DNA from 3 places in the Tatumella ptyseos genome. Region 1 is predicted to be linked to each of the others. Evidence: predicted binding sites of a transcription regulator. Region 1 holds the regulator's gene; each other region holds the start of a gene.
The links. The regulator Fur, encoded in region 1, represses iron uptake genes when iron is present. The targets are predictions, from matches to a motif close to ATAATAATGAGAACNACTATCAA.
Positions count from the first base shown of each region.

Region 2: a site for Fur is predicted at 1,186-1,208, ahead of fhuF (siderophore-iron reductase FhuF). Genes of this name have one in related genera too.
Region 3: a site for Fur is predicted at 7,145-7,167, ahead of fhuE (ferric-rhodotorulic acid/ferric-coprogen receptor FhuE). Genes of this name have one in related genera too.

Region 1 covers NZ_CP130649.1:1,009,340-1,017,125, reverse strand. Annotated here, with positions in the region: gene QJR74_RS04930 (YbgA family protein) at 1-600, opposite strand, end outside; gene pgm (phosphoglucomutase (alpha-D-glucose-1,6-bisphosphate-dependent)) at 723-2,363, opposite strand; gene seqA (replication initiation negative regulator SeqA) at 2,391-2,933, opposite strand; gene QJR74_RS04915 (alpha/beta fold hydrolase) at 3,144-3,914, shown strand; gene ybfE (LexA regulated protein) at 4,060-4,341, shown strand; gene fldA (flavodoxin FldA) at 4,462-4,992, shown strand; gene fur (ferric iron uptake transcriptional regulator) at 5,091-5,537, shown strand; gene QJR74_RS04895 (hypothetical protein) at 5,590-6,540, opposite strand; gene glnS (glutamine--tRNA ligase) at 6,774-7,786, opposite strand, start outside.
Region 2 covers NZ_CP130649.1:1,535,143-1,542,928, reverse strand. Annotated here, with positions in the region: gene QJR74_RS07255 (TonB-dependent receptor) at 1-1,122, opposite strand, end outside; gene fhuF (siderophore-iron reductase FhuF) at 1,251-1,925, shown strand; gene QJR74_RS07245 (ATP-binding cassette domain-containing protein) at 1,936-2,736, shown strand; gene QJR74_RS07240 (ABC transporter substrate-binding protein) at 2,675-3,628, shown strand; gene fhuB (Fe(3+)-hydroxamate ABC transporter permease FhuB) at 3,621-5,546, shown strand; gene QJR74_RS07230 (carbohydrate porin) at 5,583-6,932, opposite strand; gene QJR74_RS07225 (MFS transporter) at 7,171-7,786, shown strand, end outside.
Region 3 covers NZ_CP130649.1:2,487,578-2,495,363, reverse strand. Annotated here, with positions in the region: gene QJR74_RS11885 (hypothetical protein) at 1-218, opposite strand, end outside; gene QJR74_RS11880 (peroxiredoxin C) at 978-1,580, opposite strand; gene QJR74_RS11875 (ACP phosphodiesterase) at 1,696-2,277, opposite strand; gene queA (tRNA preQ1(34) S-adenosylmethionine ribosyltransferase-isomerase QueA) at 2,377-3,447, shown strand; gene QJR74_RS11865 (YncE family protein) at 3,542-4,600, opposite strand; gene fhuE (ferric-rhodotorulic acid/ferric-coprogen receptor FhuE) at 4,672-6,897, opposite strand; gene tgt (tRNA guanosine(34) transglycosylase Tgt) at 7,489-7,786, shown strand, end outside.

The sequences.
Region 1 (7,786 bases):
TTGTACCGTAGCAGCATAGCGTAGCAGCCGCATAAAATGCTGACGGTATTGGTGTGCAAATTCATATAAAGAAGGTTCATGCTTAATGTTAGCGATGAGGGGGCCGAGCTGCCGATAAGCGGGCTGAGAGTGAGCCAAGAATTGCATTTTATAGCGCGTATGAAACTCGATAAGCTTATGCGTCGATAAAGCATCGCTAAGCAACTGATTATATTCATGTAAAATACTTACCTGCTCTATAAAATGATTCCATTGTGCAATATCTGCTAAATCATTCTTATTGATCACAGGCACGACATCGAGTTCTTCAGCCAGTAAACTGAAGACCCTTCTAATTTTAGAGCTATCGGGATGGTCTGCTGGGTAATAGTTATCAATAACTACTCCGCAGAGCGTATCCAAAAATAATCCTTGTCCTTGAAACCATTTTTCTAAGTGAAACGGTGGCGTGAGAAGTTCATCGATACTTTTATGGGTTAAAGGAACATCAACGATAGATACGTTCACTGTCCCAGCTTCACTCTGAAAAGCAGAAGGAAAATTAAGGGGATCGACTATAGCATCGGCAGGCCAGTAAAACCTGGCAAGTGTAAGCTTCATTCATTGTCATCCTTTTCAATCAACAGGCCAAAGGTTTGCCCTTAAGCAGTAATTACTATCCCGAAAGTGTAGCCAACAAATGAAAAAGGCGCCATTAAGGCGCCCTGATCATCAAACTATCATTATGCGTTTTTCAGCACTTCACTGACTATCTCTACAGCTTCTTTCTCAATGCGCTGACGATGTTCTGCTCCGAGGAAGCTTTCACAATAGATCTTGTAAGCATCTTCTGTTCCAGAAGGGCGCGCCGCAAACCAACCGTTCTCAGTCATCACTTTCAGGCCACCGATTGGAGCATCATTACCCGGTGCACGGGTAAGACGAGCAATGATGGGATCCCCCGCTAAGGTATCCGCGCTCACCATCTCTGGGGAGAGTTTAGAAAGTGCATTTTTCTGAGCTGAGCTCGCAGAGGCTTGCAAGCGGTTATAACTTGGAGAACCAAATTGTTCAGCCAGTTCATCGTAGTGTTGCTGAGGGTTCTTACCGGTAACCGCGGTAATTTCAGCCGCCAGTAAACACATGATGATGCCATCTTTATCCGTAGACCAAGCTGTCCCATCAAAACGTAAGAACGAGGCGCCCGCGCTCTCTTCACCACCAAAACCGAGCGAACCTTCATAAAGACCGTCCACGAACCATTTGAAGCCCACGGGGACTTCAATCAGTTTACGACCAATATTCTTCACCACTCGGTCAATCATCGCACTGGATACTAATGTTTTACCCACAGCAACATCTTGGCCCCATTGTGGACGATGTTGAAATAGATAGTTAATCGCGACAGCCAAGTAATGATTAGGATTCATCAGCCCCGCAGGTGTAACAATACCGTGACGATCGTAATCGGGATCGTTACCAAACGCCAGATCGAATTGCTCGCGGTAAGCTAGCAATCCCGCCATGGCAGATTCTGACGAACAGTCCATGCGCACTGCGCCATCTTTATCAAGGTGCATAAAGCGGAAGGTCTGATCCACATGATCATTGACTAGAGTAATGTCGAGCTGATAATGCTCGGCAATACGTTTCCAATACTCAATACCACTGCCACCGAGAGGATCAACACCCAGGTGTAAGCCTGCTTTCTTAATAGCTGCAAAATCAATCACCTCGGCAAGACCTTCCACATAAGGTTGGATCAAATCACACTGTTTTAAAAGAGGGCTAGCATTCACGTCTGCTACAGAGAGGCGCTTAACTCCCTTTAATCCACCTTGGATCAAGGCATTAGCACGGTCCTCAACAACTTTAGTAATATTGGTATCCGCCGGTCCACCGTTAGGGGGATTATATTTAATACCACCGTCTTCAGGCGGGTTATGTGAAGGAGTAATCACGATCCCGTCCGCTTGAGGGCCTGAGTGTTTATTGTGTTCTAAGATAGCATTAGAAATAGCAGGCGTTGGCGTATAACCATTATCACTCTGAATGATGACTTCAACACCATTTGCGAGAAGGACTTCAAGCACCGAAATCATGGCCGGCTCTGACAACGCGTGGGTATCTTTACCGACGTAGCAAGGACCGGTAATCCCCTGCTTTTTGCGCTCTTCAGCAATAGCTTGCGCGATCGCCAAGATATGAGTTTCGTTGAAGCTTTGACGAACCGCGCTACCGCGATGCCCGGAGGTGCCAAACTTTACCGCATGCTCCGTGTTAGATAAATCTGGCGCCAATACATAATATTGGGCTGTTAATTGCGCCACGTTAATCAGATCGTGTTGCCCAGCGGGTTGCCCTGCTCTAGGGTGAGTTGCCATGAGTCCTTCTCCGGTACAATTATTTTATTAGAGCGTTCCGCAAACCTTATCTGTCAGTTCCTGCGGTAACTTCATTGTTTGCATAATATGTTCAACCATACTGCACTTTCGTCCAGTATTGGTATTGGTGATAACCCAATAAGGCGTGCCAGAAATATGCTTAGGCTTGGTATGGTTACCACTTTGTAATAACGTTAATTCGTCGCCTGCAAAATAGAGACGCGTCCGCCCTTGCATGGATTGGGTCGCTTGAGCAAACGCTTCGGCGTCCAGCTGATAAAGAGTGGAAAGGATTAACATAAACCGATTAACCGCACGCTTTTGCTCAGCATACTCATCGGAAAGCAATAGCTCTCGCACGGCACGAACACGATCGACAGGCTTCTTATCAATTGACGCTTTCGCCTTAGCTAAGTCCCCCGATGCAATAACTGCGGAATCTGCTTCCTGCAATGCTTGGTCAGTGACTTTTAACATTCTGCGTAAAATCTCAGACGCGCTTTCACCAATATGCTGAGTATGGCTGGCGATAAAGCGATAAAGGTCGTCATCTATTTCAATCGTTTTCATTGTAGTCCGTGCAAAAAAATTTGAGACTCAAGCTATTCGAATGAGAGAAGCATTAAGTCAATGTGATTATAAATTTAAACTGATATTGACCAACAGTTTTTAACTATTCTTCGTCAAAACTCAGATAATGCCTTAAGCTTTGGTCAAATAAGCGTAAAGGTCAATTTCATGATACCTTAACTTACCCTATTAACAGTAAGATCTTTAACGATGATTTTAAATAACCGCCTGCATTCTGCGCAATTCGCTGCTCATCATCCTGCAATCCTTCTTATTCATGGCTTATTTGGAAGTTTAGATAATCTCGGGATCTTAGCGCGTGAACTTCGACAAACCCATACAGTGTTGCAGGTGGATGTCCGTAATCATGGATTATCGCCGCGAAGCGAACAGATGGATTATGCGTCAATGGCCCAAGATATGTTTGATACGCTCGACTCGCATCAGCTTAAAGAGGTTATTGTTATTGGGCACTCAATGGGGGGAAAAATTGCGATGGCAATGACTGCACTCTCTCCTTTACGTATTAAGCAACTTGTCATTATTGATATCGCTCCCGTCAACTACCCGACCCGGCGTCACGACGCTATGTTTGCTGCGATGAATGCTGTGACTCAAGCTAGAGCAACGGAACGACCGGAAGCAAAAAACATAATGGAACGTACCCTTTTTGAACCAGAAGTCATTCAGTTTCTTCTAAAATCATTTCACCACGGTGAGTGGCGTTTCAATATCCCTGCACTGTGGGATAACTATTCCACCATTTCCGATTGGAAAACACTCCCTTCGTGGAACAGGCCGGTACTTTTTATTCGTGGTAAAAATTCTAATTACCTCGATGAGTGTTACCAAGTACCGCTGATCAAGCAGTTTCCCCAAGCCAAGGCTTACGTTATTTCAGGCGCGGGACATTGGGTTCATGCTGAAAAACCCCAAGCAGTACAACGTGCAGTGCAACGTTTTTTATCCATACCCAGATAAAAAAACGTTCCACCACGATTTTCTATAGCGCTGTGCGGTGCGGTAGAGTATTATTGCGCGCTCATTTTTAGCAGGCATCTACGCAACTTCATGATGCAGCAAAGGCTTAACTCTAAGACGTTCTGCAGGTACTTATTTTCTCATCATGGCAAAAGAACACACTGATCGAACAACCCTAGACTTGTTTGCAGAAGAGCGCCGGCCTGGCCGCCCTAAGACAAGTCCTTTGACACGCGATGAGCAGTTGCGTATTAATAAGCGTAATCAGTTAAGACGAGATAAAGACAAGGGCTTACAGCGCGTTGAACTGAAAATGCCCAGTGAAATTGTTGAAGCACTGAACACGCTAGCAGACCAACATAATATGAGCCGTAGTGAATTAATCGAGACAATGATCGCTTCTCAACTCGCGCTCAGCCGCAGCTAATTCGCACTCACGGATAAATCTGTAGACTTTACAAGTTCCGCAAGATTTTCAGGTCTGTTATCATCGTCGCAATAATTATCCACCCTATTTAGAACATAGATTCAAGAGGTAAACCTCCCCATGGCAATCGTAGGCATCTTTTTCGGTAGTGATACCGGCAATACTGAAAATATCTCAAAAATGATTCAGAAGCAGCTTGGAAAAGAGGTTGCGGACGTTCACGATATTGCAAAATGTGCCAAAGAGGATCTTGAAGCTTATGATATAATGCTGCTAGGTATCCCTACTTGGTATTACGGTGAAGCCCAATGTGATTGGGATGATTTCTTCCCAACGTTAGAAGAAATTGATTTTTCCGGCAAATTAGTTGCACTATTTGGTTGCGGCGACCAAGAAGATTATTCTGAATACTTTTGTGATGCCTTAGGAACAATTCGAGATATTATTGAACCTAAAGGTGCGGTCATTGTTGGGCACTGGCCAACTGAAGGCTATCATTTCGAAGAGTCGAAAGGACTCGCCGACGATAAACACTTCTTAGGCTTGGCTATCGATGAAGATCGTCAACCCGAACTCACGAATGAACGTGTAACAAGCTGGGTGCAGCAGATTTCAGATGAGATGCAGCTAAAAGAAATCCTTAATGCTTGATGGGGTTTTTCTACCAATTGTGTTACTGTAATAGGCGAATTTAAATATAAGAGGGGCTGCTCAATGCCCCTTTTAATAAAGCAACAGGACAATACTGCATGACTGATAACAACTCTGCACTGAAAAAAGCTGGTCTGAAGGTCACGCTACCAAGATTAAAAATTTTGGAAGTGCTTCAAGAACCAGAATGTCACCACGTCAGTGCGGAAGATTTGTATAAGCGGCTTATTGATATGGGTGAAGAAATTGGTTTAGCGACCGTTTATCGCGTCCTTAACCAATTTGATGATGCAGGCATCGTTACCCGCCACAATTTCGAAGGTGGAAAATCAGTTTTCGAATTGACCCAGCAGCAGCATCACGATCATTTGATCTGCTTAGACTGTGGTCGTGTCATTGAGTTTTCAGACGAATTTATTGAGACTCGTCAACGCGATATCGCGAAGCGCTTTGGTATTAAATTAACTAACCATAGCTTATATCTTTACGGTCACTGCACCGATGGCGATTGTCGAAAAGACGATACGCTACATGAAGAGCGTTAAGTTAATCTGTAAAAAAGACCCACGCTGGCGTGGGTTTTTTTATATCTATCGCTTATTTCAATACTGTCACGGGGCTGCTGATCCCTCTAAGCTGCCCCCTCTTTCTAACACTTTCCCGTCGAGAATGAGCTGAAGCTGTCGAACGAAGTTGATGGGCAAAAACGTGTACGGCTTGACTGATATCGGCTTTCATCATCGTCGGTGGCTCGATAAGTTGGCCACTCTCTAAATGGTAACAAAGCTCCGCCCCTTCATTCGCCTCCATAAAGATAACCTCACGGATATCCCGCTGCTGCTGTGTGAAATAATTTAGTTTCTGTTGTTGGGTCAGATTCCAGCGCTCGCTAAGATGGCTTTGATGTAGCGTGGCAATAAAAGGCATAATATCGACAGAAGCTCGATTCAACAGATAAAGCCCTTGATTCACTAATACATACAGCCTATTCATTACCAGGCGATAGCGTTGGTAATCGCTAAACTTTTGTCTTATCGGTACTCGACTTTCTTCTTCATGCTCACTTGTCGCAAGTAAGGCTGTCAGGGCGATAGCTTCTTCGAACCAAGTGTCTATGCCAGCAGATAATGAGCGGTCGCTCTCGACAAAAGCACGATATCTATCGAAACTTTCCGCCTTATTATAGAGTGTCGCGGCTAAATAAAGACCTTTTTCGCTTGAAGCGATTGTTGCAGTGGCTAGCATGATTTGTCGCCCTATCGCGGTTAAGACTTCCGACAGATTATGCTGCGCTAACGCATGCTGCCCCTTTTGTGCATTATGGTTAAGACGTCTAGCACTTAACAATAAAGTCGAGTGGACGAGAGGGTCACTAGCTGGTCTATGCAAATAATGGCTATTCGCCGTCTGACGATAGAGATGGGAAAACAAGGTTAAATAGCCTTCACCCAACTGATAAAACTGCAGGGTTTCTGGCTTCATACCGAAGTAGAAATCTTTAAAACGACTTAGTTTTTCAAATCCAGCTAATACAGTCTTTATCATCATTCATTCGTCCCACTGAACGCTTATTGGCGCGCAATCATTTCTGCTCATTGCTTTGTAGCAATGAACGCTTAAACCATAGCTCAACATCCTCTTTTACTCGCGGATGATTAAGATAAGATTAAAAATCGAAAAATAATGAAAAAAAGAACGAGGACAAAATGACTAAATGGGGAGAGAAAAGGCAGGATATTGCAGTAAGACACCAATAATAAGTGTCTTACTGCGTGGGCAGATTAAGCAGTCTTCTGCCAAGTATCGCGTAATCCAACAGTGCGATTAAAAACTAAATTATCAGCCGTTGAATACTTACTGTCAGCGCAGAAGTAGCCTTCACGCTCAAACTGATAAGGTTTACTCGCTTGAGCTGTCGCGAGACTTTGCTCGACAAACCCCTGACGAATTGCTAATGATTCTGGATTGATCGCCGTGAGGAAATCGTCTTCCGCCGCAGGATTCGGTACGCTAAATAAACGGTCGTATAATCTAAATTCTGCCGGTAATCCGGTCACGGCTGATACCCAATGAATAACGCCTTTAACTTTGCGTCCATCTGCTGGGTCTTTACCTAACGTCTCGAGATCGCAGGTACAGTGAATCGCCGTGATTTCACCTTGCTCATCTTTTTCGATACGCTCGGCCTTCACCACATAAGCATTACGCAGGCGAACTTCTTTGCCCAAGACCAGACGTTTGTAGTGTTTGTTTGCTTCTTCACGGAAATCTGCACGATCGATCCAAATTTCGCGACTGAAGGTGACCTCACGTGACCCCATATCGTTACGGTTCGGGTGCTCAGAAACAGTCAATGTCTGTTGAAAATCTTCAGGTAAATTATCAATGACCATTTTTACCGGATCTAATACCGCCATCGCTCGCGGCGCATTTTCATTTAAGTCATCACGAATACAAGATTCTAAAGAAGCCATTTCGACGATGTTATCTTGTTTCGTCACACCGATACGCTTACAAAATTCGCGTAGTGATGCAGCTGTGTAACCGCGACGACGTAAACCAGAAACCGTTAACATACGAGGATCGTCCCAGCCCTCAACCACTTTTTCGGAAACCAGTTGCGTCAGCTTACGCTTAGACATCACCGCATATTCCAAATTAAGGCGCGAAAATTCGTATTGGCGTGGGCGAGCTTCGATAGTGATGTTATCCAACACCCAATCATAAAGACGACGGTTGTCTTGGAATTCAAGTGTACAAAGCGAGTGTGTAATGCCTTCAATCGCATCTGAAA
Region 2 (7,786 bases), 530 kb from region 1:
CATTCCGCTCGTGGTATCTGACTTATAGTGGGTGGTTAAACGGGTCACGGTTGAGTGGCCAGCGGTATCACTCACCAGCGGCGCGCCACTTGCCGACCATTCATTGTTATGACTGCTGCCAATGGCACTGTAAGCGACCCATTGATCGTTAAGGTGATAGTCGTTTTTCATCATCACATAGCGACTTTCAAGATCGGCGTAATTCCACGCAGAGCTATAATTGGTACGGTTATCGGGGACACTTGGTACACTAGGCAGGGTAATCACACTATTCACTGCATTGAGCCGAATCCCCACACGGCCATGGTGAATGGTGGATTTAACATAGCCCAAATCTAATGAACTCTCTAACTTTTCGCCATGATAGTCCAGCCCTAGGAAAGCGCCGGTAGTACGATCACGCTCTTTATGAATTTGGGTTTCGCCCTCACGATGCACAACATTGGCCCTCACCCCAAATTGCTCGTTGTCACCGAAACGACGTCCGACGTCGGCACTTACCCCGGCTTGACCTCGCCCAGTATAATCGACACTAACTCGCTGGGTCGGTTGTGAGTCAGCACGTTTGGGTTCAATATTTACGTTTCCACCCACGCCACTTCCCGCAGCAGGTACACCATTGAGGAAGGCGCTAGAGCCTTTAATTACCTCAACACGCTCGACCGCTTCAAGGGGTAAAATTTGACGAGGCAAAATACCATAGAGACCACCCAGTGCAATGTCGTCGGCTGATAGATCGAAGCCTCGAATACGAAAACCCTGCGAGAAGTTGCCATAACCTCTCACGTTCTGAACTGAGGCATCATTCTTCATCACATCGGCGAGATTTCTCGCTTGTTGATGTTCAATTAATTTCGAGGTGTAACCCACGACATTAAAGGGAACATCAAGCGCTTTCTGTTCGCCTAATGCACCCAATCGTCCACCATTAGCAATATTACCATCAAGGAACGCTGGAATAAGATGCTGGCCATTCGCATTATCTGTGGCCGCTGGCGTGGCAGTAACCACCAACGTCTCAGGGGAAGTGGCCGCTTGTACCATGAAAGTTATAGGCAAGAGACTTAAAGAAATTGCCTGAGCAAGGCGATGTTGAGGATAGGTCGGTAACCACTGAGGCATTAGGAGTCCAATTTTCATAGAGTTAGTGTTAGCATGTACATGGTTGCTTACAAAATTCCGACAATAGTAATGCAAATATCTCTCATTTGCATTACTATTGATCAATTTCCTGATGTACGAGCGAGAGAATGTCTAGAGCAGCCCCTATTGCCAAGGCACTGCCAACTGAGTATCCCCTAGCCACTCTTCGTTATGGGGAGAACTTTCGTGCCATATTGCCACAGGAGTGGAATTCCTACCGATCACCACAACAACTGGCATGGCTTTCCAAATGGTCTCAATGGTTTTTCGCCGGCTCACTATTGTCTTGGGGCGAACAATTACTGGTGGAACAGCGTGTATATCCTCTGTGGCAATGGACAGGTAGCTTCTCGCTTAATCACCAAGGATTCCCCGAACAGATATCGGTCAGTCATCTTTCTCTCTTCGCCCAGAGCGAAGTCGCCCAACAACAAGCCCTTACTCAGCTTATCACAGGCTTTATCTCGCCAGTCTGTACGACCCTTGCGGGTGTGTCGGGCCATCCTTTAGCGTTATTTTGGAGTAACGCGGCCGTGCGTTTGCACCAAAGTATGCGGCGAGCGGCACAGAAAAAGGTTTCTACACAGCTGTTACAAGACTTATTCGCGGCGACGCACTTAGAAAATGGCGAGCGAAATCGTCTCTATCAACCATTCATTATGCTTGACCAGGCTGATAAGCCCGCGATAATGCAGCGACGCCACTGTTGTATGCGCTTTCATTTGGATAATGAGTTGTGTCATTCCTGCCCACTTGATCGCTGCCCCACTTCAAAACTTTAATGGAAAGATTGTGAACAATGTAAGACCTAGCGCGTCGGTACCGCTGTTTGAGCTGCGTGACGCGGCAGTGCAGATCGCGGGGCGTCAAATTTTGCAGCCTGTAACCCATACTTTCACCCCCAGCCGAGTGACGGGACTGATTGGCCACAATGGGTCAGGTAAGTCGACTCTACTGAATTTACTGAGCCGTCAAAATACCCATCACACAGGTGAAATTCTCTGGCAGAAAAAGCCTGTAGCGAGTTGGCCATCCCGTGAATTTGCCCGCCATGTGGCGTATTTACCGCAGCAATTACCGCCGGCTGAAGGTATGACCGTCAGAGAATTAGTTACCTTAGGTCGCTACGCTTGGCATGGTGCGCTGAAAAGGGTGAGTGTTGACGATAGGGCATCGGTAGATGAGGCTATTCGTAGTGTCGATTTAGAGTGGGCAAGTAACCACCTTGTTGAGCAACTTTCTGGTGGTGAGCGGCAGCGGGCATGGCTAGCGATGTGCGTGGTCCAAGCGAGTCATTGCTTATTGTTAGATGAACCCACCTCAGCGCTCGATATCGCTCACCAAAAAGAGGTGCTACAGGTTATTCATGACCTGTCCCGTACCCGCAATCTTACGGTAATCATGGTGCTGCATGATATTAATATGGCCGCACGATTTTGCGACGAGTTTGTTGCGCTACGGCAGGGGCAAACCCTATTTAAAGGTGACGCACAAGCCTTGATGACTGCCGAGCAACTTTCCGCGATTTACCATGTTCCAATGGGTGTCACTCACCCTGATCCTCAGTTACCGCCTATTAGCTATGTCAAATAACTCCACTCTTTTCACGCGGCGGCGTTTACTGCAATGCGGCATCGGCCTTAGCTTAGCCGCAAGCCTCTCCCCTACACTGCGCGCGGCGACTCCGCGACAACCGCGAATTGCCGCGCTGGATTGGACTGCCGTCGAGCTTATCGATGGAGTAGGTTTGCAGCCCTACGCGGTCAGTGATATCCCTAACTATCGCCAATGGGTTGTGACACCGTCACTTCCTGCAGCAACGATAGAGCTTGGACTGCGTAATGAGCCGAATATGGAGCTTTTAGCTCAGCTGCGCCCAGACATCATGATTCTGCCCTATTATTCCGCTTTACCGGAAGCAACGTTAAAACAATTCGGCGAGGTAATTCGCTATCCCTTTACATTGCCCGGCAAGAAAATTCTTAGTGTTGCGCACGATAATTTGCTACAGCTTGGTCAGCACCTCGATCGTGAAGCCTTTGCGAAGCGTACGTTGGCGCATTGGCAGGAGAAGATGACACTTGCGCACCAGCTGCTAGAACCTCATCAAGGAAAGCGCATTTTACTTTATAGTTTTCTGAGTCCACGCCAAGTATTAGTAATGTCACCGACTAGTCTATTTGGTGAAGTATTAAATGACTTAGGGCTTCAGTGTGCATGGCAAGGTAGTGCAAACATGTGGGGAAGCGCAGTGATAGGGGTCGAACAACTTTACCCCACCAAGACGGATATTGCGATTGAGTTTATGCACGGTGAACGTGGCGCGACTGGTGCTGCCCCCCAATCAGGCCTTTGGCAGAAAATGCCCTTCATGCAACAGCATAATCATTATCAGGTAGAGGGGGCTTGGATGTACGGCGGACTTCAGGCCGCTTTACGCTTTACTGAACAACTTCTTCATTTGTCAGGAAAATGGTATGACTAAACGACGAGTGGGAGTCACATTTACCCTGCTATTTTTAATTACTCTCCTGCTTATCGGATGGAACACCCAGCATTTGTTCAGCTCTTCTGCAACCCAACCAGGGATGGCGGCACTGCTTTGGTCTCAAAGCTATTTGCCACGGATAACGGTCGCTTTATTAGCGGGTGCAGCATTAGGGCTTTGTGGGCTGTTAGCGCAACTGGTGTTGAAAAACCCACTGGCTGAGCCTGCTACTTTAGGTATTGCTTCCGGTGCTCAATTGGGTACCACGCTCGCCTTATTTGCAGGATTATCCCCTTGGATGAGTCAAAGTTTCGCGCTAACCGGCGGGTTTCTCACTACAGCCATCATCTACGCGTTAAGCCGCCACCGCGGCATGTCACCCTTGACCCTACTCTTGACAGGAATGGTGATCGGGCTTTTTTGTTCTGCTTTACAGAATGGACTGGTTTTATTCCATCATGAACAAATGCAATCACTCTTTATCTGGAATAGTGGTAATTTAGCGCAAAATGATTGGTCGGTCGTCAATCAATTGCTCCCCGTTTTACTGCTTGTTGCGTTATTGACCTTTGTCAGCGCACGCGCCCTCACCTTACTTAAATTATCTGATGAAGTGGTAGATAGTTTAGGCGGTAATAGCCGGCTATATAGATTATTCGCACTTGCCATCATGGCGTTATTAGCCGCCTGGACGGTTAGCCTGGTCGGCTTAATGAGTTTTATTGGCCTATTTGCTCCGCAGATAACCCGCCTCTTTCCACGTTTATCCTTGAGAAAGAGTATGCTGCTAGGAATGGGTTTTGGTGCAGGGCTCTTGTTATTTTGTGATCAATTAGCGTTAGCTGCCGAGGCATTTAACTGGCAAATCAGTGCAGGAAATATTACCGCAATTATCGGTATACCGGTGATGTTGTTCATTATAATTAAAGCGCGTTTTCCGCATCCGCCAGCTTTGGGCAACTCTGCTGTGAAAGCCCTTCGACTCGCCAAGAGTATTAAGGGGTTACTGATTATCACGACGCTAGGACTCTTCTTTTTAGCATTTACCCTGACGCATACGCCACAAAGCTGGCAAATAACGTTAAGTGATCCCTTTAATTTACGCTGGCCTCGGGCGTTAATGGCCCTAGGCTGTGGCGGCTTACTCGCTAGCGCTGGGGTCATTTTACAACGTTTAACCAGTAATCCTCTGGCAAGTCCTGAAGTATTAGGCATAAACAGCGGTGCGGCCTGCGCTGTAGTGTTACTGTTAGTGCTGATGCCCAATGCAAGTGGTCTGTTACTATTCCCTGTCGCCGCACTGGGAGCGGTGATAAGTTTAGTGGTAATCATTTTATTTGCCCTGAACGCCAGTGATCAGACCTCAAAAATTCTACTAGTAGGAACGGCATTGGGCGCATTTTCCCTGGCATTAATTACGCTGTTTCTCGCTTCAGGCGCACCGAATAGTAGTGTCATTATTAGCTGGTTATCGGGTTCTACTTGGGGTGCGACGCCACAGAAAGCCCTGGCTGCTCTCGGTGCTTTACTCCTCAGCCTACCGATTAGTTTACTTTTCACGCGTTGGTTAACCTTATTACCCTTGGGCAAAACCGTGGCGTCATCACGAGGTTTATCACTGCGTTGGAGTACCACGTTATTAATTATATGGTGTGCAGCGTTGAGCGCAGGGGCAACACTGCTACTGGGCCCAATGAGCTTTGTAGGCCTACTCGCCCCACAAGCGGCTCGGCATTTAGGAATTTATCGTTTTGGGCATTCTCTTAGTATCAGCGTTATCTGCGGCGCATTATTGATGCTAGCCGCAGATTTTATAGGTCGGATGGTGATGTGGCCTTTTCAAATTCCTGCGGGTATTGTCGCCGTTATTTTGGGTGCCCCTGGATTATTATGGCTACTGTATCGTCGGCGTTAAACATAAAGGCTAGCCCGGTTAGGGCTAGCGTGGAAGTTAAAAGGTGACGGTAGTTTTTAGACCCATAACCCATGCATCAGGGGTATCGCTCACCGCACCGGGATTATGCCAATATTGTAAGCTTGGCTGTAATTGGAACCAAGGCGTCACTTGGAAACGATAGAATAATTCAGTATTCACCGCAGAACTGCCGAGAGGCCAATAGCCTTCGATATTCTGCGCAGTGGCTATGTCCTGTTGTTGCTGCTGGTCCCTATTAGCCCAACTCCCTACTTTCACATAACTGACCCCCAGTCCAATCCAATCGTTAGGACGCGCGTCAAACATTCCGCGGTAGCGTGCGGAGACTGAACCTACTACAGGTAGGCGGATTGTTCGCTTATCACCTAGCCCCAAACTGGCCGATACACTCATTCCACGTAAAGGATCGTTGTGATGGCGAGTAACTTGCTGGTTTGCGGCCGCCCATAAGTAATAGGAGTTATGGGTTTTTGCATAGCCATTCGGATCACTGGCTCCCCAATACTGACTCACCCCACGAGCAAGGTGGGTTTGCTCGGAATTCGTCCAGCTCAAGCCCAGCGTATAGATACCGGGTAACTGATTAACCGTTGTTTTCCACTCTGCTTCTATCGGTAAAATCACACCTTTACTGTGTTGCGTGGATACACTCCACGCATGGCCACGGCTTGCAGCTTGAGAGTTTTGTTCCATTAAGGCGACTTTAATTGCCAGTTCTGGCGTGGCTTTCCATTCAACACTGGTTCCCCAGGTATGAACGTTCCAGTTATTCCAAATCATGGAGTAAGCCGACTTTCCGCCGCATAACGAAAGGATTTGGAAATCACAGGGAATAGCTTGATCAAAAACTTGGACTTTGTTCATGAGTCCCACGCGCCAAAAGAGATCTCCATCAAAAAAGGTTCTTCCAGCCGTTAACCAGCCGAGACGAGTGATGGATTGACCGCCCCAACTTTCCTGCGCTAAATCAGTCATTGGCACGGACTTATTTTGTAAGCGTTGTGTTGCTAGGTTTTCATTGTGGTTACGATTGACAATATTTCCCTCGATAACCGCGCCGGGGATACCAGTTAAGGATTCGAGGTGTTGAGTGAAGGTTAAAGCGAACTGATCGATGTAAGCGGTTTTGTGTCGCGAGTCATCACCACCGTGCAAATTACTGGCGGTCTGCGATAAGTAACCTAAATTATAGTTAAATCCATCTTGCGTAAGCCGAGGTCTTAAACCGAGCATATCCCCCAACAAACCTTGTTCTGGAGGCGCTTCAAAACCCAGCACTGTAGGATTGAACGGCGCGGCGGTAACTGAGGCTGAGATCGAAATTCCGGCGACAAATAACCAACCGTATAGCGGTTTTGCTTCCATGCATTTTCTCCAAGTCCATCATGGACTCTCTGTAAAGTGATTCGGGTTTTTCCCACCCGCTTGAATACAACCTGACAAATCTCTTTTATCGAAATGGGTGAACCATAGCAATAAGTAATCACACCTCTCTCTCGTACATTTGATAAAGATCATTTTTGGCTAATGAAAAGTTAGCCAAGCTGCTATACCCTAGTCCTTCAATAAGAAATTTACTGTTTGCTCTGATAATGGCAGCCTCATGACCCCTTGGCAGAAAAATCTAGTTTCACTATGGCTGGGATGTTTCATCACTGGACTCGGTACCAGTCAGTTACTCCCTTTTCTTCCGCTCTATATTTCGCAACTGGGGCACTACACCACAGCGCAGCTCACTCTGTGGTCTGGCGTCGCCTTCAGTATGACTTTTTTAGTCTCAGCAATCGTTTCACCACTCTGGGGGAAATTAGCGGATAAGCGCGGCCGTAAACTGATGCTTATTCGTGCCGCAGTGGGAATGGCTATTGCTATCGTTTGCCAAGGGTTAGCGCAATCTGTGTGGCAGCTGTGTCTGTTTCGCGGCATCATGGGACTAGCTTCTGGTTATATACCTAATGCAATGGCCTTAATTGCTAGCCAAGCACCCAAGGGCCGTAGTGGATTTGCCTTAAGTATGTTATCGACGGCACAAATTAGTGGATTTCTTTGCGGCCCACTACTTGGAGGATACTTAGCGGATCATATTGGTCTGCGACCCGTATTTTTCGTCACAACCGGACTTTTGGTGGTGAGTACTTTTGTTACGCTATTCTTGGTAAAAGAGTCTCCTAGGGATACGCTACCTAAACGCCATGTAACGGGTGCTCAAGGATTTTGGT
Region 3 (7,786 bases), 1.5 Mb from region 1:
TTTCTATCTTCTACCCCCGCTTTTTTTAAAGCAATGAATGCGCTACTTTCATTTCTATCACCAAGGTCAAATCCTCTACCAATTGTCACACCAGAATTATCCTTCTGGCAAGATAGAGAGTTCCCAGGCCAATGTATTTTTTTTGAATAATCTCTGCTTGATTTTACATTATTCCCTTCGGCTCGAAATGTCAGTTTTCCTTTTTTTGGCTCTAGCATTTAGATCATCCTTTATCTATACGTAGTCAAACATATTACGACCTTTATTTTGTATTTCCTTGACGTTAAAGCGGAGGGATGAAATTTTTTTAAAAAAGAGACTTCTCGAGAGCTTTTTCTAGGCATAATCTTCTACCTTATAAAAAATTCCTAAAGGTGAGTGAGTTCGATTAATATAGCGATGAAGTATAATATAGACGGCCTCTGAATCTTTAGTGTGAGGAGTACGATGAAAAATACAGACATCATTACGAAAGATAATAACCAACCAGAAGACGTCCCTCTCTTTGCATCACACTACACATGGACTACTTATATCCGCATAAAGTGAATACAGTAGAAACTCGATAATTGGTTCCCTAGCTAATCATTTAGTACTGACCTGCGCTTTGTAGCGGATCGCAGAGTACGAAAACGCCACCGTTTTTTACCCGTGATTTTAATGACCAGAAATATCCTATCGTCGTTGTGGCGAGTTATTTCTTTCACATTTGCTTTACTCGCTAAATCATCGACATTGATGAGTGGGAAGGGGATCCCAATGCTAACGGGATTTACACAGAGAGTTTCAGTCGTTCGCAGGGTATGGTTTAGGGTTTAGTTTTGTATTGATTTGGTTTACGGCGTTTGTGGATAGCTATTTGCACGGACAGTGAAAGTCGAATAACCATCCTAACAATAACGATGAAAGAGGTTATTTACGACGCGATGATTCCTTACAGAAGTGAATGCCCCCTAACGTCTTAGGGGGCAAGGCGATTATAATTTCGCCGCGTTTTGAGACAGGTACTTTGCAACACCTTCTGGTGATGCGCCCATGCCTTCTTTTCCTTTTTCCCACTGTGCAGGGCAGACTTCACCGTGCTCTTCGTGGAATTGGAGCGCGTCAACCATGCGCAGCATTTCATCGACGTTACGGCCAAGTGGCAGATCGTTCACGACTTGATGACGAACTACGCCGTCTTTGTCGATTAAGAACGAACCACGTAGGGCAACACCAGCTTCTGGGTGTTCGATACCGTAAGCTTGTTGGATCTCACGTTTGATATCGGCAACCATTGCGTATTGCACTTTACCGATACCGCCGTTTTCGATTGGCGTGTTACGCCATGCGTTGTGCACGAACTCTGAGTCGAAAGAAACGCCAACGACTTCCACACCGCGTTGCTTGAATTCAGCGTAACGCTTATCGAATGCAATCAGCTCTGAAGGGCAAACGAAGGTGAAGTCCATCGGCCAGAAAAAGAGTACGGCAGGTTTACCAGCAATGTGCTTATGGAAGTTAAAATTCTCAACAATCTCACCGCTACCTAAAACTGCTGCAGCGGTAAAATCAGGGGCTGAACGAGTCACAAGTACCATACATACTCCAAGTGTTAATGAATAAAATCGTTTTAGGACACAGGCTCAAGATGAGCCGATCCTGCGTCTGTGGCGCGAAGGCAGTGTATCAGAACCCACGCAGTGGCGGGGGACTTTACAGCTGTTTTTCTGTCGCCTGTGCCATTAATCGGGGATAAAAACGGTAAAACAAGGCTTCTAATTCGCGATAGTGGGTAATGAAATCTTGATAGCAGTCAGCCAGCATAATGAGGCGTGGTCGGCGCTGCGCCATTTGCCGAAAGACATTCTCCAGATTTTCCGGCTCGGCATAGCGTTCTAGCCAACGTTGCTGCCAGATCAGACGATTGAGATGTTGGAAATTATCAGGCGTCTGAGCTAAATCACGAGCAATGGTCTGTTCAGCCACGGCACAAAATTCGGCCAACCTTAGCTGAGGATAGAAGGCTGACCAGTCGCGGGCTAAAAAATGATCCCAAATAACATCCAATGCAATGGGGGCGACGCGGCGGGTTTCCGGTATGAACAGCTGTTTCGCTTCACGGACCTCAGGCAGATGGTCAGAAAGACTGTCCAGCCGACGATGCATTTGGATCCCTGCCACAATAGTTTCCGACCAGCGACCTTTCGGATCGCCGCGGACAAAATCCGCCAGTAAGTTACCGGTTAAGGAGCTGCTGGCAAGCTGTGCAAGGTGAAGATGAGCAAGAAAATTCATAGCGCCATTATTACCTGAGTTGCTCTAAAAGCCAAAGGTTCTGTAATGTCCCCTTTTCCGTTACACTGTGCGCCTAAATTTTTATCGGAATAAGTCACCATGCGCGTTGCTGATTTTAACTTTGCTTTACCTGAGTCGTTAATTGCCCATTACCCACAACCTGAGCGGAGTGCTTGCCGACTGCTTTCGTTAGACGGGCCCTCGGGAGAGTTACAGCATGGCATCTTTACTGATGTGTTGGATAAATTACAACCCGGTGATTTACTGGTCTTTAATAATACTCGGGTGATCCCAGCCCGAGTGTATGGGCAAAAAGCCAGTGGCGGTAAGCTTGAGATGCTAGTAGAGCGGATGCTAGATGATAAGCGGGTCTTAGCCCACGTTCGTGCCTCAAAGGCGCCAAAACCGGGTGCGGAACTGTTACTCGGTGACGCTTTAGATGTACGGGCCACCATGGTCGCTCGTCACGATACGCTGTTTGAAATTGAGTTTCATGATGATCGCGAGGTGTTAGATATCCTCAACCATATCGGTCATATGCCGTTACCGCCCTATATTGATCGTCCCGACGAAGAGGCTGACCGCGAGCTTTACCAAACGGTTTATAGTGCGAAACCAGGTGCCGTCGCCGCTCCCACTGCGGGACTGCACTTCGACCAGCCGTTATTGGATGCATTGCGTCAAAAAGGGATCGAAACCGCTTTTGTTACCTTACATGTGGGGGCGGGAACTTTTCAGCCGGTCCGGGTTGAGAGCATCGAAGACCATATTATGCATGCTGAATACGCTGAAGTGCCACAAGAGGTGGTGGATGCCGTCTTAGCCTGCAAAGCACGGGGAAATAAAGTCATTGCAGTGGGGACGACCTCAGTACGTTCTTTAGAAAGTGCGGCCAAGGCGGCGGAGAGTGCCCTTATTGCCCCTTTCTTTGATGATACGCAGATTTTTATCTATCCTGGCTATCAGTATCAAGTTATCGATGCGTTAATCACCAATTTCCATCTCCCTGAATCAACGCTGATTATGCTGGTCTCTGCCTTCGCGGGTTATAAAAATACTATGCATGCCTATCAGCAAGCGGTTGAACAACAATATCGTTTCTTTAGTTATGGTGATGCCATGTTTATTACCCAAAACCCGCAAGCGGTGAATGAGGTAATGGACGACTAAGGGAGTACAGCTATATTTTAAAAGGGGCTAATTTAAGCCCCTTTTTTAGGTGGTAGGTTTTAAGGCAGGATAGGAAAGAGCCTTAATGCCCTGGTTAATTCAGCGAAATTTTCGCCACACTATCTGGACCTTTGGTGGTGTTATCCTCGTTAAAGTCCTGTTTGATGGTGACATACAGCGAGTTACCATCAGGTGAAACCAGCAGACTGTTAGGATGACCGCTAAATGACCAAACATGCTTTGGTGTTAAGCTGGTGGCATCCAGTTGAATAACCTTTTTCGATTCACGCTGGCTAATATAAACCTCGTGGCGTTTTGCATTAAACTTTATCCCTAAGGCGTCACCCGGGAGTCGTTTAATCACTTTTCCAGAACGTTCATCAAAGACCAAAGTCGTCTTGCCTTCAGAGTTATCGGTGACGAATAAACGTCCGGTAGTAGGATCTTCCGCCATGTTGAGGAACAAGTACTTCTGTCCATCATCAGGTTTCCAGCGATGTTCAATTTTATTATTTGCAGGATTGATAACCGCTATGTCGCCACTACCACTCGCCGCATAAATACGTTGAGTTGATGGGGAATAGATTATTCCTGTTACCCATTTACCGACATTGTCTATTTGCCCTTTTAAGGTCATAGTTCTGGCATCGACAATCGAAATATATCCGGGGACGGTGACACGGCCAATATAGAGTTGATTATTGTGGAAGAGGATTTCCCGAGCACCGATTGGGTCGCCATCTTTATCTTTACCTTTAAAAAAGAGGCGTTCGATAACCTTTCCGGTTTGGGCGTCGACTTTAGAAACCCCTCCATCAAGCGAGTTGGTGGTGTAGAAGAACTGGCCCTTGTCATCAATAGCCATACCAAAGTTTTTAAGGTCGGTATGTGTTTCGCCGGTGATGGCGAGCGTGGTGGGATCAAGACGATAGATCACGCCACCATTTACGTCTTTAAAACTTTGTGCGCTGGCAACATAGAGCTTATTTTGGCCGGGAATCAGGGCCAATTCATATAAGCCATCCCCCAACTGCCGCTCTACAGGTGAGGAGGCTGCGGATGCTGGTTGTTGGGCAAAAACCGTAGGAGCCGCCAGAGCAGCCATTAAGAACGCCGAATATAATGCTTTGATAGAGGGGAAACGTCCTCTCATAAAAACTCCTTTATTGGCTACTAATAATAAACAATAAACGTCCTGGCTTTGCAGGACGTTAGCGCGAGAGACTAGAACTGATAGGATAAATTAACTGAGACGTTACGAGGCTCGCCGTAGACATCCCCGTTTCGATATGTGTAATAGGTGCGATCGAACAAATTATTGATATTTGCCTGTACCGCTACCTGCTTGTTGATCTGATAGCGCGTAAATAGACTCGCTAGAGGATAGCTGCTTTGATAAATCCGCTGAGTGCTGCCATCAGGTGCGGAAACGTCCCAGAAGACTCGGTTTTGCCAAGTTATTCCCCCGCCCACGGTCAACTCTGGTAGGGTAGGGAGCTGATAGCGGCTAAAGAGTTTAAAGACGGTTTGCGGCTGATTACTATTGTAGCGCCCGGTAGAGTCCGTTGCGACGTAGCGGGTTGCACCGAAGGTCATTTGTAGGTTATCAGTGATGGCACCGTTTAACTCAAACTCTGCCCCCTTACTGCGAGCGCCTTTTGTCGCAACATAGGCTTGCTCGCTGCTTTTATTGACATAAACGCCATCGAGTTCCTGACCTACATTGTTTTGTTCGATACGGAAAATAGCGAAGGTTGCGGTGAGCCTTCCATCGTCCCAGGCTGATTTCAATCCCGTTTCATAGCTTTTACCGGTAATGGGTGACAAATAGTGGCCGGTACTATCGCGATAGGTTTGTGGTTGGAAGATAGAGGTATAGCTGGCATAGGCTGACCAGGTATCATTGAGGTCATAAATAATACCGGCATAGGGCGTCAGATTATTTTTTTCCATATCGCCGCTCGAACCATCGCTACGATATTGGGTATAACGCGCCCCGACTATTAAGGCTAAAGGATCGGCAAGTGAAAAACGGGCTGCAGTATAGGCAGACTTTTGACGAATGATATCATCAGCGTTTTGATACCAATCTCCCCACGTGGGTTGGGCAATATTGCCGTTCCAATGATTATCAAAGATACCAATATCACCGCTGGTAATCTCGCTGCCATCTTCACTGGTTGTTCCATTACTGCTATCGGTAGCATTATGCTGGCGACTGTAATTTACCCCAAGCATAAGTTGGTGTTGTCGACCTAATAATTCAAAAGGACCACTTGCATAACCATCTACCGAAGTGAGTTCACGTTTACCACGATCTTTACTGCCAAAGCCATCCGCACCCTCTCCAGAATCTCTATCAGGCATACTGAGATAGCCGAGATAAAGCAGCTTATCACTAAAAGTATTTTCAGCGTGGGTCCCGGTAATATGGGTCGACCACCCGTTATCGAAATGATGGACTAAGTCAGCATAAAGTTTACGAACGGTGGTGTGGTAATAGGTCCAGTCGGCGGCTGAATTGAGGCCTCGTCGATAGTGCGTCAGGGTTCCATTACTGTAGAAGACCGGGCTTCCCCCCCAAGTTGGATTGCTGGTGTCGGCATCTTGGTAGTCAAAGGCCAGAGAAAGTGTCGTGCGCTCGCTTAAGTCAGCATCAATTGCGGTATAGAGGAATTTTGTATTTTTGGTGTAACGATCTAGCCAGCTATCTTGATTCTGATAACCGGCAATCACCCGACCGCGCAGTGATCCGGATTGATTGAGAGGAGTGGAAAGATCAGCGACATAGCGTTGCTTGTTCCAACTGCCATAACTGGCTTGTAGGCTCCCCGTCGCCGTCTTACTGTCGGCATGCTTGCGCACCATATTCACCGAGGCTGCGGGATTGCCCGCGCCGGTCATCAGCCCCGTTGCCCCGCGGACGACTTCGATCCGATCGTAAATTGCGGTATCTGAGGCGGTATCTCCGTAGTTCCATGAATCCCCCATGGAGGTCGGAATATCGTCAAAGGTGAAGTTATTGATCTTAAAACCGCGGGAATAGTAATAGGCCCTTTCACTATCGACCTGTTCGCTAGTGATCCCGGTTGTATTGGTTAACACATCGTTGATCGTTTGGAGTTGTTGATCCTGCATGCGCTGCTGGGTGATCACACTCAACGACTGGGGGACATCCCGCGGAGTTAGCAGCAATTTGGTGCCGGCTCGAGTGGTTTTGACTTGGTAGTCCTGTTTACTCTGGTCGTCGCTGTTATCAGTAGGTGCGCCATAGACCACGACATCTTGTTGCGCTGTGCTGGTAGGCAAACTGGTTGAGTCAGCAGCCCGAGCAGAAGGCAGCTCAAGAAGCGAATTAACAGCAAGTGCCAGTAGTGAGAGCGTGAAGAGTTTATGTTTTTGCGGTGTATGTGAAACGAAATGGGCCGTTCTTCTGCAAGGAGCAGACATAGTTATCCCTATAAATCAGAAAGATTTAAATGCTGTGTGCCTTTATTGTTATATGTTGACTGAGAAGACAACAATGCATGGCAATTAAGTGTTAATGAGAAGGCTAATCATAATCATTAGTCTTACTTGATTAAATGATTATTTTAGTTAATTTGTAACAGACGGCTCGCTGATATTTAACCCGTTGATTATCATTGATATATGGTGTTAATGGCAGATTTTTTGCTGAATAAAATATCGATTTGTAATGGTTATAAGAAATTTTATTAATATTTTATCGTCGGCGGTAGCAGTAAAAACTCGAGTCGTACTGTAAAATTTTTTCCACTTTTGATTCTGTACTGCTTTACCCGGTTAGAACACATAAAAAGCAGAGGAGAGATCGGCAGTGGGCCGTGGGATAGGGAAATCATCAACTTTATGGTAGCATCCTAGCGCGGAAATTAACTGTGTCGGAATGTAGTCTTAAATTAGCGCTAATCCGGTACAACATTGCAAAGATTAACACGGATGAAGGGACTAACGTCCCGTCGATTTCTGGTGTGTAACTCGTTGCATCTAATCAGACTGTTTCTCTGATGGAGAAGTTTTGTGAAATTTGAATATATTAAGCGCGATGGTCGCGCGCGCCGCGGTCGCTTAGTGTTTGATCGCGGAGTCGTTGAGACACCTGCCTTCATGCCAGTCGGCACTTATGGCACCGTGAAAGGAATGACCCCCGAAGAAGTGAAAGAGACCGGCGCACAAATCTTGCTCGGTAACACTTTCCACCTCTGGTTACGCCCAGGGCAAGAAATCATGAAATTGCATGGCGATTTGCATGATTTTATGCAGTGGCAAGGCCCTATCTTAACCGACTCTGGTGGATTCCAAGTCTTTAGCTTGGGAG